DNA from 3 places in the Vibrio sp. 378 genome. Region 2 is predicted to be linked to each of the others. Evidence: predicted binding sites of a transcription regulator. Region 2 holds the regulator's gene; each other region holds the start of a gene.
The links. Region 2 encodes CRP, which controls carbon source genes, mostly activating them, when cyclic AMP is high. Its sites were predicted from a motif close to TGTGANNNNNNTCACA; they were not measured.
Positions count from the first base shown of each region.

Region 1: cdd (cytidine deaminase) is a predicted target of CRP. The motif match lies at 4,224-4,239, and genes of this name have one in related genera.
Region 3: R7Q48_RS12725 (CTP synthase) is a predicted target of CRP. The motif match lies at 3,196-3,211, and genes of this name have one in related genera.

Region 1 covers NZ_JAWOUO010000004.1:357,007-363,051, forward strand. Annotated here, with positions in the region: gene R7Q48_RS10360 (phosphoribosylglycinamide formyltransferase) at 95-874, opposite strand; gene R7Q48_RS10365 (thiopurine S-methyltransferase) at 1,190-1,840, shown strand; gene purT (formate-dependent phosphoribosylglycinamide formyltransferase) at 1,913-3,088, opposite strand; gene cdd (cytidine deaminase) at 3,232-4,119, opposite strand; gene R7Q48_RS10380 (LrgB family protein) at 4,551-5,228, opposite strand; gene R7Q48_RS10385 (CidA/LrgA family protein) at 5,230-5,604, opposite strand; gene sbcB (exodeoxyribonuclease I) at 5,660-6,045, opposite strand, start outside.
Region 2 covers NZ_JAWOUO010000020.1:29,572-35,616, reverse strand. Annotated here, with positions in the region: gene R7Q48_RS22060 (ABC transporter ATP-binding protein) at 1-798, shown strand, start outside; gene R7Q48_RS22055 (TIGR02444 family protein) at 795-1,283, shown strand; gene R7Q48_RS22050 (hydrolase) at 1,371-2,378, shown strand; gene R7Q48_RS22045 (YheU family protein) at 2,412-2,624, shown strand; gene R7Q48_RS22040 (phosphoribulokinase) at 2,750-3,619, shown strand; gene crp (cAMP-activated global transcriptional regulator CRP) at 3,860-4,492, shown strand; gene R7Q48_RS22030 (DUF1338 domain-containing protein) at 4,629-5,420, opposite strand; gene astD (succinylglutamate-semialdehyde dehydrogenase) at 5,669-6,045, opposite strand, start outside.
Region 3 covers NZ_JAWOUO010000006.1:59,690-65,734, forward strand. Annotated here, with positions in the region: gene relA (GTP diphosphokinase) at 1-1,922, shown strand, start outside; gene mazG (nucleoside triphosphate pyrophosphohydrolase) at 2,287-3,090, shown strand; gene R7Q48_RS12725 (CTP synthase) at 3,296-4,936, shown strand; gene eno (phosphopyruvate hydratase) at 5,015-6,045, shown strand, end outside.

The DNA.
Region 1 (6,045 bases), on a different contig from region 2:
TGGTCTTTTTTTGCGTAAAATTCGTGTGCATACAAATGAAAACCACCGCAATGCGGTGGTTTTTCTGTTTATGAGAGACGCTTAATGATATCGGTTACGCCGCTTCTAGATGCGTTGTTAAGTATGGTTGCCATGCTTGTTGGTACATGTTCTTAGACTGTGTACGCATGTTGCGAATAGAGGCAAGCTCTATTTCGCTTAGCTCACGTTTTTCCAACATCGCTTGACGTTCTAGTTTCTGGATTTTTTCGTATAGGTCGTGTTCGGGACCGCTTTTTACATCTGCGATTGCTTTCAAGTGCAGTTGAACTTCGGCTACTAGGTTTGTTTTTGGTAAACGAACGAGCAAGTTCAAGTCTCTATATCCTGAAGGGCCAGGTTTTTTGAATCGATTTTTTACTTTCACAATCGTTGTTTCACGCTCTAACGTTTCATAAATGGAGACTAAACTCGCGACGTCTTCAGCTACAATCGTTGCACGTGCTAGGTCAGTAATACGTTCAACTTTCCCATCTAACTCTAAAGCTATCTTTTCTTCTGCTCGTTGTTTGGATTTCACGCCTGCGAAGTATGGCTGAGCATCATTAAGAAGTGCGGTACTTTTACAGATAGTTTCAAGTTCAAATTGCGCTTGGTGAGCTTTGCTGTAAAGAATGTCGAAGTCAGAATATGGCTGAGTTGGTGTGGTGTCGATTGACTGAATGCCATATAAACCGCTAAGGCTGTGTTTAAAAAGTTTCGAACAAACTTCGTTTTGGCTGGTTGAACGATTTTGTTCGCCACTAGGCGCAGGGGTAATTGGAAGTGCGGCAAATGCCGGTGCACGGCTAAGTACCAAAAGCATCAATGCTGTAGTACGAAGAAATAAGCTCATTCACTCTCCTTAACTTGCTTGTACTTAGAAAATAGGGAACATAAAGGTCGCTAAGTTCGGCAAATCAGGTACTAACTTATAAATGGGGCCATTACGAAAGATTCCAAGGTTTCAGTTTTATCTTGAAGTAGAATCGTGCGTTAGATCACCATTTCTCTTTTCTTTATTCTGATTATCAGATAGAGGCGCGTCTCCTATGAGACCGATTACATCCTATCACCGCAGTATTAACCAAAGATGAACGGCATAGACAAATTGAAAAAAAACGTTAGTCTTACCTCTCAAAATGAAAACAGCCGACAAGTAGAAAGTAAAATGAGAGACCAAGAATTTTGGCATAACAAATGGGCCAGCAATCAGATCGGATTTCACTTGGAAGATGTAAACCCGCTATTACCAGTATATTGGAAACACACTAATCCAAAGCGTGAAGATAAAGTGTTAGTTCCTTTATGTGGAAAGTCAGAAGACTTGATTTGGCTAGCGATGAAGCATGATTCGGTTGAAGGTGTTGAGCTAAGCCATATTGCTGTGCGTGCCTTTTTTGCTGAACATTTTTACACGCCAACGGTAACGCCTCTTAATGGCAAGCACGAGCTTTATCAATTTGATGAGCTCTCTATTTATACTGGGGACTTTTTCACTGCACCACTATCTCAAGCCGATATCATTTATGATCGCGCCGCGTTGGTTGCTTTACCGCAAGATATGCGAGAGGAGTATGTAGAGCGTCTCAAGCAACTGCTGAACCCAGGCGGTCGTATTTTGCTTGTTACACTCAACTATCCTCAAGAAGAGATGGCGGGGCCTCCATTTAGCGTGCCGGTCGAAGAGATTGAGCAGTTATTTTCAGGTTACAAAGTTACTTGTTTGAACGTAGATGAAGCTGACGAGAATCATCCTAAAATTGTGAAAAAAGGCTTAAGTCGCTTCTCTGAAGAAGTGTACTTAATCGAGAGTGAATAGGCTCTCTTCGGTTTGGAACACGAAATAGCGCAGCAATTTGAGCTGCGCTATTTTTGTATGAGTGGTTCGTATTTAATAAATGATATTCACTTTTGAAGCACTTTCAACAGCATCTTGAACGGCTTCTTCGGTGGTTTTTCGTCGCGTAAGGACAACACCTAAACGGCGGCGGCCATCGATTTCTGGCTTACCGAATAGACGAACTTGTGTTTGAGGTTGAGCTAAAGCTTTGCTTAGGTTTTCAAAGCGAATGTTTGTGGAAGTTCCTTGTCCAAGAATAACAGCAGACGCAGATGGGCCATATTGCACAATATTATTAATTGGCATTCCGGTAAACGCGCGCACGTGGAGAGCAAACTCAGACATTTCCTGCGAAATCATTGTAACCATACCCGTATCGTGAGGGCGAGGAGAGACCTCATTGAAAATGACTTTATCGCCTTTGACAAACAGCTCTACACCAAAGATGCCGTAGCCACCGAGCGCGTTTACCACTTTCTCAGCCGTGTATTCAGCTGCTTTTACTGCGTTTTCTGACATAGCTTGCGGTTGCCATGATTCGCGGTAGTCGCCATCTTCCTGACGATGACCAATTGGAGCACAGAAATGCACACCGTCAACGGCTCTGATGGTCAATAAAGTGATTTCGTAATCGAAGTCGATAAAACCTTCCACGATAACGCGACCTGCACCCGTACGTCCGCCTTCCTGAGCGTAATCCCATGCTTTTGTAACGTCGTCTTCGGTCTTGATAACACTTTGCCCTTTACCGGAAGAGCTCATCACTGGCTTCACCACGCACGGAATACCCACATGTTCAACCGCGGCTTTGAAGTCTTCAAAGTTATCTGCAAAACGATAAGGTGAAGTCGTCAATTCCAGTTCTTCTGCTGCCAAACGTCGGATACCTTCACGATTCATTGTTAGCCTGGTTGCCTTAGCGGTTGGAACAACATTCAGTCCTTTTTCTTCAAGCTCTACCAGTTTGCCGGTTGCGATGGCTTCAATTTCTGGTACGACGTAAGTAGGTTGTTCCTTCGTAATAACTTCTTCTAAGGCGTTCCCATCTAACATGTCGATAACATAACTACGGTGAGCGACTTGCATCGCTGGAGCATTGGCATAGCGATCACAAGCAATCACTTCTAAACCAAGTCTCTGGCATTCAATGGCGACTTCTTTACCGAGTTCGCCAGAGCCTAAAAGTAATACACGGGTAGCATTTGCGCTAGTTGCAGTGCCAAACATAGTGTTCCCTTACAAAATAGAGTGATGAGACAGAAATTGCAGGAGATCATACTGAAGTTTTATGACAAAGCAAACGTTTGCTTTTGGTTTTTAGGTAATAAAAAAGCTCTACATGTTGTAGAGCTTTTTGTTGAATTTGTCGTTTATACGTTGACAAAACTAAGCGGAATATCTGGATTCAACGCTTCCAACGTTGATTGCGTATCGGCTAAATGACTGATCTTACCTTCTGAGTTCTCTACCAATGCAGCGGCTTTGATGCTGTCAAAGGTTTCACCCGCAAGTAAAACTTGGATTAGCGCAACTTGTAGCGGTGGCAAGCTAGGATTAAACGCTGCATTTTCTGCATAAGCGCCTTGGAATACACGACCGCTAGTCATCTCTAATGCTAAACCACTCAAGTTGTTGGTGTATGGAGAGTGGCTCATGTTCATCGCTTCAACTGCAGTTTGGATGAGTGCGTCTTCATCATCACATGAGAATTGGTGTTTAACTTCTGCCATTAAGCCGGACTCGATACCGAGATCATTTGGTCCAAAGGCTTCAGGCAGGTATTCATGAAGTGACTTTTCTTCGCGTTCTGGGAGCTGGATTTTAAGCTCGTTTGCGGTAGATAACTCATTCATGAACTGGCGGCAGTGACCACATGGGCTGAAGTTGATAGTGATATCCTTAACACCACGTTCGCCTTTCATCCAAGCATGGCTAATCGCAGACTGCTCTGCGTGAACCGTTTGACCCAACTGTACACCAAAGAATTCCATGTTGGCACCGAAGTAAAGGCGACCTGAAAGACCACGAACGATAGCGCCGACATAAAAGTCAGAAAGGGGAGCATAGGAGTACGCTGCGGCAAAAGGAAGTAGCGCAACACGAAGCTCTTTGTCTGATAGACCGGTAGCTGAAAGCAACTGCTCAAATTGTTGAACTGAAAGCGTAGCATCAAAATCATCAGCTTGGATGATAGGAGCAAGTTGTTTGGAAAGTGCTTCTGGAGCGCCTGCTAGCGCCTGTTCAATGCGACTTTTCATGTTGAATCCTTGTTATTGCATGGACAGTTATTCTATGTGAAAGATAGAAATGTTCCGTGCGTTAGATCACGATAAATAATGCAATTGATAATTCTGTTACATAATTAGAGTGAGCTCACACATGTATTCGATTGCACAGGTGTGAAGCGTTATCTCCGTCTCACAATTAACCATATCAGTATATATTCATATGACCAAGGAGCAGGAGTATGTTACTAACGCGACTTTTACCGCTACGCTACTTTATACCTACGTAATCTAGAGCGAGTGGTAGCACCTAGAATGCTCATGCTATGAATGTATATCTCAGTCAAGTCCCTTCACGATATTACTGGGTGAGTTTGATAGATAAGATAGGGTTTTGAAAAGGGATAAGTAAGAAACGGAAAGGCTACGGCCTGCCGGAAGGAGGGCAGACCGAGAGCGCTTAACTATTGATATAGCCAGACCGCCAAAGCAAAAAAACTTGGAGCCAAAATAGAAGTTATGATCCCACATAAAACCAATGCGAGTGATGAGAACGCGGCATCTATGGGCTGTTTCTCTGCACAAGTAGCGGTGCCTAAGGCATGAGAGACTGTACCCATTGTCAGACCACGTGCAATCGGGTGTTTAATTCCAATTAAGTTGTAAATTGGGTATGCCAAAATCGCGCCCAATAAACCAACAATCAGAACCAAGATCGCCGCAACGGCAGCTTCACCACCGAGGTGACTCGAAATTTCCATTGCTATTGGCGTAGTGACGGATTTACCCACTAGACTTGCGATTAAACTGATATCTGCTTTGAAAGCGACTGCGATCAAGGTGGTTGTCATCATCGACATCACACTGCCTACTGTGCAAGCAAAAGTGATGATTCGCCAGTTTGCTTTAATCTGTGGTAGTTGTTCATATAGCGGGTAAGCCAGAGCAACTACGGCTGGTTGAAGTAAAAAACTGATCCCTTCGTTATCCGCATAATACGTTTCAAACGGTACATTTAAGTAAGTAAGCAAAGGAATGAGCACTGCAATACTGATCAGCAAAGGATTTGCTAGAGGATTATTCACTTTGATTGCGATTTGGCGCGCGACAAGAAAAACCGCAATGGTAACAACTAACCACATATCAGTGCTTCTCCTTTAGCAAGTAGTCCAGCAGCCAAGCGAGGCTGACTAGTACAATGAGTGAGCCTCCAACTGCGCTAGCAATGATAGGGAGGGCATTAGCGAGTAGCATATCGAAATGTTGCATTAATCCCACGCTAATAGGAACGAACAACAAAATCATGTAGCGGATAAATAGCGTGGCGCCCGGTTTGACCCAATCGACCTTTACAAGCCCAAGAGTCATAGAGAAAAACAGTACGAGCATACCGATGACACTTCCTGGGACGGAAACGCCAGTGAACTTTTGAATGGTAATTCCGATGCCAAGTGCCCCCATGATGAGGAAGATTGAAATGAGCAGTTGGATCAGTTGTAAGAATCGTTCTTTAATCATTTTGACAGTATATAAACAACAAGCACACCATAAGGTGCGCTTGTATTAGGAGGAGTTAAGAAGCTAAGCTCTCTACATAACGGTACACGGATTTTAATATCGCAATCTTCTTTTCGTCACTTTCATGTTCGTGAACTAAGTTTTCTAAATTCAGCATGTACTCTTCAATTTGGCTTTCAAACACTTCTCGACAGTGTAATGCCCAGCGTCTTTGTTCTTGCTCGTTTAATGTGCCTGGGAAGTTACGCGCACGATAGCGGAACAATAGAGGTTTAATGCGCTTGTCATCAAATTCAATGTCTAATGCAGCAAGATTATTCGGATCGGTTTCGCGAATGATATCCATAGCTGCGCGATCGGCTGGAGAAAAGAACCCGTCGTAAAGTTGTGTATCGACGTCATCACTTTTATCGAATTTGCGCTCGACTGAAAAGAGGCTAA
Region 2 (6,045 bases):
GTGAAAATTGGTTACTTCGCTCAGCACCAGTTAGAAACGCTTCATCCTGAAGAAACGCCGCTGCAACACATGATGCAAATCGCACCCGATCAAACCGAACAGCAGCTACGTGATTACCTAGGTAGCTTTGGCTTCCAAGGTGACAAAGCACTAGAAAAAGTTGCGCCGTTTTCTGGTGGCGAAAAAGCCCGTTTGGTATTGGCTTTAATTGTGTGGCAAAAGCCAAACCTGTTGCTACTTGATGAACCGACCAACCACTTAGACTTGGACATGCGCCAAGCACTTACGATGGCACTGCAAACATTCGAAGGTGCGATGGTGATTGTTTCGCACGACCGCTATTTACTGCGCGCTACGACCGATGACTTGTATTTAGTGCATGATCGACAAGTTGCTCCGTTCGACGGTGATTTAAATGACTATTATAAATGGTTAACCGAACAACAAAGAGCGGAACGCAAAGAAGCGCAGGCTGCGCAGCCAAGCAAAGATACGGCCAACAGCGCAGCTGCGAAGAAAGAGCAAAAACGTCGCGATGCAGAGTTTCGAAAACAGACAGCGCCAATTCGCAAAACGCTGACACAACTAGAAAATAAAATGGATAAGTTAGGTGCTGCACTGGCCGAAGCTGAAGAACAATTGGCGGACAACTCACTGTATGCGGCCGAAAATAAAGCTAAACTTAACCAAGTGCTGGCACTTCAAGCTTCCAGTAAAGCTGAGCTCGAAGAAATTGAAATGGAATGGATGTCTGCTCAAGAAACGTTGGAGCAGATGGAGCTAGAGTTTAATCAATGAGTAATCAACACGCTGAATACACACTCACCCTAGAACACCTTTGGCAGTTTAGTCTGCAATTTTATGGTGTGCGAGAAGTGAAAGAGGCGTGTTTATCATTACAGAACAACTACCACGGTAACGTGAACCTACTCCTGCTGCTCAGATGGCTCGATGAGCAGCAACTCATTTTCCAAGAAAAAGACTGGCCCTTGGTGCAAGACTGTCTAGGTAGGAGCGAAACTTTACTTCACTCCTTTCGCGACCTTCGTCGCCACCTTAAGTCTCAAGTCAATGACGCTTTGTATCGTGAGACCTTGCAGTTTGAGCTGCAACTAGAAAAGCAGCAACAAGCGGATTTGGTGGACTGCATTAACTCACTTGCACTACTCAAAAATGATGGTGACCCACTGACGTTGAGATACTGTCGTCAACTCGGTGGGGAGCATTTGCAGCAAGCCTTTGCTATTCCGGTGCCAAACATTCAACCACCAAAACGCCCATAAATCTGTAGAATACCTATAATCTTTATAAAGGATTATATTAATAAGTTCTTCAACGGACACCGAAGGACCGCATAAGAGCAGTTAGGTATGACACAATTTTTCGCAGCCGCCGGGATCAAAAACCCGCATCTCCAAACGCTTTTGCCGCGTTTTATTCGCAAAAAAGCGTTATTTACGCCGATTTGGCAAACCCTCGATACATCCGATGGCGACTTTCTCGATCTCGCGTGGAGCGAGGACCCAACCCAAGAGCCTGCACAAAAAAAGCCGATTTTTGTTTTATTTCATGGGTTAGAGGGGTGCTTCTATAGCCCTTATGCCAATGGGCTAATGAATGCATTTGCTCAATCTGGATGGCTGTCGGTGATGATGCATTTTCGTGGCTGCAGCGGTAAACCAAACAAAAAAGCACGAGCTTATCACTCGGGAGAAGTGATGGATGCTCGTTACTTCCTAGAGCACCTTGAACAACGTTTTCCTGATAATCCCAAAGTTGCAGTTGGTATTTCTCTTGGCGGTAACATGTTGGCGAATTATTTAGCCCAATATAAAGACCACCCTATTTTGAATGCAGCGACTATTATCTCAGCGCCTTTAGACCTAGCGGCGTGTGCGAACCGTATAGAACAAGGCTTTTCAAAAGTGTATCGCCGTTACCTGCTTTCTTCACTGAAACGTAACGCGTTACAAAAGCATCATCTACTGCATGGTGAGCTTGCGCTGTCCTACAACTCAATAAAACGTGTCACAAGATTGTATGAATTCGATGATTTGATCACGGCACCACTGCACGGTTTTAAAGACGCACAAGATTATTACGATCAATGTTCTGGCTTAAGTAAACTACAGCAAATCACGCTACCCACACTGATCATCCATGCCAAAGACGATCCGTTCATGACCGATGATGTGATACCGAAGTTTGTTTTGCCAGATAACATTGATTACCGTCTCTTTGAACACGGTGGCCATGTTGGCTTCCTAACAGGAACGGCGTTAAAACCTAAGTTTTGGTTGGAGGAAGCGCTGCCCGCGTATTACGAAAGTATCGCCGCAGATTACCTTTCTGCTGTATCCAAGCAACGAACGCAGTAAACTAGCCGCTCATCATAAAAGTTAGAGGTATTTATGATCATTCCATGGCAAGACATTGCGCCGGAAACATTGGAAAACTTAATTCGTGAATTCGTCTTACGCGAAGGAACGGATTACGGAACCGTTGAGGTTTCTTTGCAAGACAAAATTGATCAAGTTAAAGCTCAATTGGAAAAAGGTGAAGCGGTTATCGTGTTCTCTGAGCTACACGAAACCGTCGATATTCAACATAAAACAAAATTTTAGACCCTTCACATTTTACCGTATCCCACTCGATGACAAGGTATTGTTACGTGCTATAGTGGGATATCGACCGTGCAGTAGTAACTCTACTGCACATTACAGGTAAGTAATTTTCGACAAGGTTTGTCATGTCAGCTAAACACCCAATTATTGCGGTTACTGGTTCGTCCGGTGCCGGCACGACCACTACATCTGAAGCCTTCCGTAAAATGTTCAATATGATGAACGTTAAACCCGCATGGGTTGAAGGCGATAGCTTCCATCGCTTTACTCGCCCAGAAATGGACATCGAAATTCGCAAAGCCCGCGAGCAAGGTCGACACATTAGCTACTTTGGCCCACAAGCTAATGACTTCCCGGGATTAGAAGAGTTTTTCCGTAAGTTCGGGCATGATGGTACTGGCAGCGTGCGCCGTTATCTGCACACGTTTGACGAAGCGGTTCCCTACAATCAAATGCCAGGCACGTTTACACCGTGGCAAGACTTACCCGAAAACAGCGACGTGCTGTTTTATGAAGGGTTACATGGTGGCGTGGTCGATGGCGATGTTAATGTTGCTCAACATGTGGATTTCTTAATTGGCATGGTGCCGATTGTGAACTTAGAGTGGATCCAAAAATTCGTACGTGACACTCGCGATCGCGGCCATTCGCGTGAAGCGGTAATGGACTCAATCGTGCGATCCATGGACGATTACCTCAACTATATCACTCCGCAGTTTTCTCGTACTCACATCAACTTCCAGCGCGTACCGACCGTTGATACTTCCAACCCACTTAATGCAAAAGGCATCCCTAGTTTGGATGAGAGTTTTGTGGTGATTCGCCTACGCGGTATCAAGAATGTCGACTTCCCATATCTGCTGGCCATGATTGATGGCTCATTCATGTCACGCCACAACACGATTGTCGTACCCGGCGGTAAGATGAGCTTTGCAATGGAGCTCATAGTTCGGCCTATCCTACAACAGCTCATCGAAACAGGGAAAATTGGCTAAAAACCTGCCTGCGAAGATGTTTACTTTTCATACCGTGATCATGTGCACAGTTTTGCTTACAAAATCTCAATCATGGCACGATTAAAATCAAGAAATCGTTTTCGAAAAAGGATACTATTTCTTACCGAAACACAAGAGAGCTTGCAGCATATAAAAAGTGCTCTTATTCTAGTAGGCCTAATTCAGGCTTAGCTAAAATATGGATAGCGCAAGCGTACCCTGCAGAGGAAGTGAGATATTATGGTTCTAGGTAAACCTCAAACCGACCCAACATTAGAGTGGTTTCTTTCACACTGTCATATTCATAAGTACCCTTCAAAGAGCACGCTAATTCACGCGGGCGAAAAGGCAGAAACTTTGTACTACATCGTTAAAGGTTCTGTTGCGGTTCTTATCAAAGACGAAGAAGGTAAGGAGATGATCCTTTCTTACCTAAACCAAGGAGACTTTATTGGTGAACTTGGTCTATTCGAGGAAGACCAAGAGCGCACAGCTTGGGTTCGTGCTAAATCTCCTTGTGAAGTTGCTGAAATTTCTTTCAAGAAGTTCCGTCAGCTTATCCAAGTAAACCCAGACATCCTAATGCGTCTTTCTGCGCAGATGGCTCGTCGTCTTCAAGTAACTAGCCAAAAAGTGGGTGACCTGGCGTTCCTAGACGTAACTGGTCGTATCGCTCAGACGCTTCTGAACCTTGCAAAACAACCAGACGCAATGACTCACCCAGACGGCATGCAAATAAAGATCACTCGTCAAGAAATCGGTCAAATTGTTGGCTGTTCTCGTGAGACAGTAGGTCGTATCTTGAAGATGCTAGAAGAGCAGAACCTAATCTCTGCTCACGGTAAAACCATCGTGGTTTACGGTACTCGTTAATCTCGAACTAGAGTGACACGAACAAAATTATAAAAGCCACCAATGGCAACATTGGTGGCTTTTTATTTGCTCATGACCAAATGAGATAGGGTGCAGCGAACACTAATGAGTAAGCTTAACAGGTTAACCCTAAAACTTAGCCATTCGTACTTTCAAAGATTTTGTCAGCTGAAGCAGCCACGAAACCTGGGTACAAATCACCATTTTCCATCGGATAGCGCTTAGCAAATTCATAAAACCCGCCAGGGATAATTTCAGTGCCTTCGCTAAAACGAACCGCTACTTTATCTGCCATGGTCGATGACTGCTCTAGCAACACCTCAGGAGTGCCCTTCACTTCACCACCATTTTCATTAATGGTAAACCCAGCGGTACGCAGATGATTGTTTACCTGCTTCACTTCTTCATATTCATTGAGCTGGTTAACGCTCACCGTGAAGTGGTTTGCTCCGTAACCATGCGCCGCAAGCCAAGATGCGTACTCACTTTCTTTAGCCAACGTTTGGTAATCAGCAAAGCTTAAATCCCACAAGCGTCCACCATGTAAGAATGCGCTATCGTTCAGCTTGTCAGCATCGACTTGTGCCACCAAATTTTTCACAATCTCTTGTAGCTCAGGCGAGCACTCTTCAACTTTTAGCTCACTAATAAATACTTTAGGTTGCTTCGGATCTGGGTGCTCATAGTGCTTAGCAACCAGCTTTTTGCTTTCGAAAACGTAATCACCACACGCCTTGTAACCAATAGCTACAAATGGCTTAGCTAGAGTTTCAATACCAAGAGGCGCGATATTGAAGGTACGTAAAGCTATATGATCATTAATCAGAGGCTCATCTTCTTGAAGCAGCTGATGCACTTTAGCAGCCGAAGGGCAAAGACGTTGAATGTAATCTTGCCATAGCGATTCAAATAACACATCGGGCGTCATAACGACTCCTTGTTACGAGATGTAGAGTTTAAAGGTAAGCGGAAGTTGGCTGCTCGTTCACAACAAGAGTTGTCCAGAATAATGAACGAGCAACCATCAACCTGTGACGGTAAATGCCAGTCAGTCAACACGCTTTTCCGAGTCTTTGCTCACTTTTCGTGTTCTGCCAACGATCACTACAACCCATACCTAAATGATGCGCCGGCAAGGTGAGCCGCAATGCATAGTTGCGACTCTATAATAAAAACTTATAGCGCTACACCTGGACTCAATGTTGCAGGCAAGACAGTTTCTTGACCTTCCATTGATGCCATTGGGTACGCACAGTAATCTGCTGCGTAGTAAGCGCTTGGGCGCAAGTTACCCGACGCCCCCGGACCACCAAATGGCGCATCACCGCTTGCACCAGTGAGCTGGCGGTTACGGTTCACGATACCTGCACGAATGTGGTCAACGAAGTATTCCCACTCTTGGTCGTCGGTTGAAACCAAACCAGCAGATAAGCCAAAGCGCGTATCGTTTGCTAGCGCCACGGCTTTATCTAATCCTTCGTAGCGCACCACTTGCAGAAGTGGGCCGAAGTATTCTTCATCTGGTAACTCAGCAATGTTCGTTACATCAATGA
Region 3 (6,045 bases), on a different contig from region 2:
AAGAAATCATAAAATTAATCGACGGCGTTGAAGAAATGGCTGCTATTGGCCAACTCAACGTCAACATGGAAGGCAGTGCAGCGTCATCTCAGGTAGATAACGTACGCCGCATGCTGCTTGCCATGGTGGATGACTTCCGCTGCGTAGTTATCAAGCTCGCGGAACGAATTTGTAACCTTATTGAAGTTAAAAAAGCGCCAGATGAAGTTCGACGTGCGGCGGCAAAAGAGTGTGCCAACATCTATGCGCCGCTAGCAAACCGATTAGGCATCGGTCAGCTGAAATGGGAAATTGAAGATTACGCTTTCCGCTACCAACAACCGGAAACTTACAAACAAATTGCCAAACAGCTTTCTGAGAGGCGCATCGTTCGTGAACAGTACATCAAAGACTTTGTTGAAGACCTCACGCACGAAATGGAAGTGTCGGGCATCAATGCCGAAGTGAGTGGTCGACCTAAGCACATCTACAGCATTTGGCGAAAAATGCAGAAAAAGAGTTTGGCCTTTGATGAGCTGTTTGATGTGCGAGCAGTGCGTATCATCGCAGACAAACTGCAAGATTGTTACGCGGCTTTAGGCGTAGTTCACACCAAATACAAGCATCTACCGAGCGAGTTTGATGACTACGTTGCTAACCCTAAACCAAACGGTTATCAATCGATCCATACAGTAATTCTAGGGCCAGAAGGCAAAACCATCGAGATCCAGATTCGTACCAAGCAAATGCATGAAGAGTCGGAACTGGGTGTTGCAGCGCACTGGAAATATAAAGAAGGGGCAAGCAGCCGAAGCGGTTATGATGAGAAGATCACGTGGCTGCGTAAGCTACTGGATTGGCAAGAAGAAATGTCTGACTCTGGCGAAATGCTCGATGAGTTACGTAGCCAAGTCTTTGATGACCGTGTTTATGCCTTTACACCACGTGGTGATGTTGTCGATTTGCCAATGGGGGCAACGCCGCTAGATTTTGCCTATCACATTCACTCCGAAGTGGGACACCGTTGTATCGGTGCCAAAGTCGGAGGTCGTATTGTGCCGTTCACGCATAAATTACATATGGGTGACCAAGTCGAGATTATCACTCAGAAAGAACCTAACCCATCACGTGACTGGTTAAACCCATCATTAGGCTTCGTTCATTCTGGTCGTGCGCGTGCCAAAATTAACGCCTGGTTCCGAAAACAAAGCCGTGAGAAGAACCTTGAAGCAGGTCGTGAAATCCTTGAGCATGAGTTAGCCAAAATTGGCGCAACGTTAAAAGATGCAGAGCATTACGCCCTCAAGCGGTTTAACGTCAAAACACCAGATGAATTGTATGTTGGTGTAGGTAGCGGTGATTTGCGCATCAACCAAATCATTAACCATATTAACGCGTTAGTTAACAAGCCAACGGCAGAGGAAGAAGACCAGCAAGCACTGGAAAAACTGCAAGAAGCTGAGCATAAATCACCCGCGCAAAGCCGACCGAAAAAAGACGCAGTTGTAGTAGAAGGCGTCGATAACCTAATGACACATCTAGCACGTTGCTGTCAGCCAATTCCAGGTGACGATATCTCTGGTTACATAACGCAAGGTCGTGGGATTTCAGTACACCGTAGTGACTGTGAACAGCTAGAAGAACTGCGCCATCATGCGCCAGAGCGCATCATCGATACAGTCTGGGGCAGCGGCTTTGTGGGGTCATACATCCTCACCGTGCGTGTTGAAGCGATGGAGCGAGGTGGTCTACTCAAAGACATTACGACACTGTTCGCCAACGAAAAGATCAAAGTGACCAGTATGAAGAACCGAGTCGACTACAGACGTCAACTTGCCATCATGGACTTTGACCTAGAAGTCACCAATATTGAGGTGCTTTCGCGGGTTTCGAAGCGTGTGGAACAGATCAAGGATGTCATGACGGTGAAACGCCTCGGCTAAAACTCTCGTCATAGTTATCGTTGTAGCGTTGTTGACTGCACGCACTCCGGAGTGCCGGCCCAGGCTCATCACATGGTGAACCATGCTCAGGAGTCTCGTTTGTTTGTCGCCTAGCTACAACTTCAACTATTTACAGAGTTACACTTGCGTCATATTTGGCTTTTTATCTGCGTTAGCTGCACTTATTCCGACGTGCCGGCTCAGGGGCATCACATAGTAGGCTATGCTCAGGAGTCGCGAAAACTTGTTGCCTTGTCAAAGTAACAATTACTTAGTGAAAGCTGCTGAGAAAATATAATGTAGAAGGTGAGTGGTTTTGGCTGCTCACCTTTTTCTTTAATAGAAAGGTTTAAAGGAACAAAAAATGAGTCATCCAATTGAACAGTTAGAACAAATCATGGCGAAGCTGCGTGACCCCGAAAACGGTTGCCCTTGGGACTTAAAACAAACCTTTGACACCATCGTTCCGCATACAATAGAAGAAACCTACGAGGTGGTGGACGCGATTCAAAATCGAGATTGGCTCAATCTAAAAGAAGAGCTAGGGGATTTGTTGTTTCAGGTGATTTTTTACAGTCAGCTAGCGAAAGAGCAAGAGCTGTTCGACTTTTCGGATGTCGTCGAAACCGTGAACGAAAAACTGACTCGTCGCCACCCGCATGTTTTTTCAGATGTTGAGTTTGAATCTGACGAGGAAATTAACGCGAACTGGGAAGCGGAAAAAGCAAAAGAAAAAGCCCTAGTAGGCAAAGCGGAAGAAAGTATCCTAGACTCAATACCAAACTCTTTACCGGCACTTTCTCGTGCTACAAAAATTCAGAAAAAATGTGCAAAATTTGGGTTTGATTGGGATTCACTTGGCCCGGTTGTCGATAAAGTACGAGAAGAAATTGACGAAGTCATGGAAGAGGCACTGCAAGTTCAGCCCGATGAAGAGAAAGTTGAGTTGGAGCTCGGTGATTTGCTATTTGCGACTGTCAATTTGGCTCGCCACCTTAATAAAAACCCAGAAGTCGCACTAGGAAAAGCAAACGTAAAGTTTGCGCGACGTTTTAAACAAGTTGAAGGCAAGGTCCAGCAGTCAGGCAAAGTACTTACAGATTGTTCTTTATCAGAACTTGACCATTTTTGGGATGAAGTAAAACAAGAAGAATCGAGGCAGAGGTAAACTGGCAGAATACATAATATAAGGTCAGCTTGTTTGGTTACACGAAAACGGACTTTGGTTTGTCTTTGCTCACTTTGATTTGAAGCAAAAAATAAAAAATTACGGTGTGATAGATTTCACGTTGTGGCGGTAAGGAGCTTCTGGTATATTTATCTCCCGTCCAGAAGCACTCCATTTCCCTCATTCAACCAATTTCAGGTTAAACATGACGACAAATTACATTTTTGTTACTGGCGGGGTTGTATCCTCTCTAGGTAAAGGTATTGCAGCAGCATCTCTTGCGGCTATTCTAGAAGCTCGTGGTCTTAAAGTGACTATGATGAAGCTTGACCCTTACATCAACGTTGACCCGGGCACAATGAGCCCTACTCAGCACGGTGAAGTGTTCGTTACAGAAGATGGCGCAGAGACTGACCTTGACCTTGGTCACTACGAGCGTTTCATCCGTACCAAGATGACCAAGCGTAACAACTTCACTGCAGGTCGTGTTTATGCCGACGTACTTCGTAAAGAACGTCGTGGTGACTACCTAGGCGCAACTATTCAAGTTATCCCTCATATCACTAACGCAATCAAAGATCGCGTTATTGCAGGTTCTGAAGGCCATGATGTGGCTATCGTTGAAGTTGGCGGTACTGTTGGTGATATCGAATCACTACCATTTATGGAAGCGATTCGTCAGCTAGCTGTTGAGCTAGGCCGTGAGCGCGCAATGTTCATGCACCTAACACTTGTTCCTTACCTAGCGGCAGCGGGCGAAGTGAAAACTAAGCCGACGCAACACTCTGTAAAAGAACTTCTATCTATCGGTATTCAGCCAGACATCCTAGTTTGCCGTAGCGATCGCGTTATTCCTGCGAATGAGCGTAAAAAAATCGCACTGTTCTGTAATGTTCCAGAAAAAGCAGTAATTTCAATGAAGGATGTAGACTCTATCTACAAGATCCCTCAGTTGATTAAATCTCAAGGGCTAGATGACCTTGTGTGTGCTCGCTTTGGTATTACTGCTCCTGAAGCAGACCTTTCTGAATGGGAACAGGTTATCTACGAAGAAGCAAATCCTACTGGTGAAGTAACCATCGGTATGGTTGGTAAATACATTGAATTACCAGATGCATACAAATCTGTGAACGAAGCGCTTAAACACGCTGGCTTGAAAAACCGTCTAAGCGTCACAATTAAGTATGTAGACTCACAAGATATCGAAACAAAAGGCGTTGAACTTCTAGAAGGTTTGGACGCGATCCTAGTACCAGGTGGCTTCGGCGATCGTGGTATTGAAGGCAAGATCCGTGCGGCTCAATATGCACGTGAAAATAACGTGCCTTACCTAGGTATTTGTTTGGGTATGCAAGTTGCACTAATCGAATACGCGCGTAACGTTGCGGGTATGGAAGGTGCACATTCAACAGAATTTAACAAAGAGACTAAGTACCCTGTGGTAGGTTTGATCACAGAGTGGGTAGACGAATCAGGTAGCGTAGAAGAGCGTACTGAAAAGTCTGACCTAGGCGGTACGATGCGTCTTGGTTCACAGCTGTGTCACCTAGAGAAAGGGACTAAAGCTCGTGAACTGTACGGTAGCGCGACGATCCATGAACGTCACCGTCACCGTTACGAAGTGAATAACGTGCTTCGTCCGCAAATCGAAAAAGCAGGCCTAAAAGTATCAGGTCTATCTGCGGACAAGAAGTTAGTGGAAATGATTGAGAACCCAGCTCACCCATGGTTTGTAGCGGCTCAGTTCCACCCAGAATTCACCTCGACTCCTCGCGATGGACATCCATTGTTTGCAGGTTTTGTTAAGGCTGCGGGCCAAAACGCACGCGGCGAATTTGAGAAGTAAAAGGATACGGGCGGCGGCGAAGGTTGTGCTGCTGCCCTTTAAGATTGACATTTATATTTGAAACGAGAGGAAACATTAATGTCTAAGATCGTTAAAGTTCTAGGTCGTGAAATCATCGACTCACGTGGTAACCCAACTGTAGAAGCTGAAGTACACCTAGAAGGCGGTTTCGTAGGTATGGCGGCAGCTCCATCTGGCGCATCTACTGGTTCTCGCGAAGCTCTTGAGCTACGTGACGGTGACAAAGCACGTTTCCTAGGTAAAGGTGTTCTTAAAGCAGTTGAAGCTGTAAACGGCCCAATCGCTGAAGCTCTAGTTGGCAAAGACGCTAAAGACCAAGCTGCAATCGACGCAGTAATGATCGAACTAGACGGCACTGAAAACAAATCTAAATTCGGTGCTAACGCTATCCTAGCTGTTTCTCTAGCAAACGCTAAAGCTGCTGCTGCTGCGAAAGGCATGCCTCTATACGAGCACATCGCTGAGCTAAACGGCACTGCAGGTCAGTTCTCTATGCCTCTACCAATGATGAACATCATCAACGGTGGCGAGCACGCAGACAACAACGTTGACATCCAAGAGTTCATGATCCAACCAGTTGGCGCTAAGACTCTTAAAGAAGGTCTACGTATCGGTGCAGAAGTATTCCACAACCTAGCTAAAGTTCTTAAGTCTAAAGGCTACAGCACTGCAGTTGGTGATGAAGGTGGTTTCGCTCCTAACCTTAAATCTAACGCTGAAGCTCTAGAAGTTATCGCAGAAGCTGTTGCAGCTGCTGGTTACGAACTAGGTAAAGACGTTACTCTAGCTATGGACTGTGCTGCATCTGAGTTCTTCGACAAAGAAGCTGGCATCTACAACATGAAAGGCGAAGGTAAAACTTTCACTTCTGAAGAGTTCAACCACTACCTAGCTGAGCTAGCTAACCAATTCCCAATCGTTTCTATCGAAGACGGTCTAGACGAGTCTGACTGGGATGGCTTCAAGCACCAAACTGAACTACTAGGTGACAAGCTTCAACTAGTAGGTGACGATCTATTCGTTACTAACACTAAGATCCTTGCTGAAGGTATCGAGAAAGGCGTAGCTAACTCTATCCTTATCAAGTT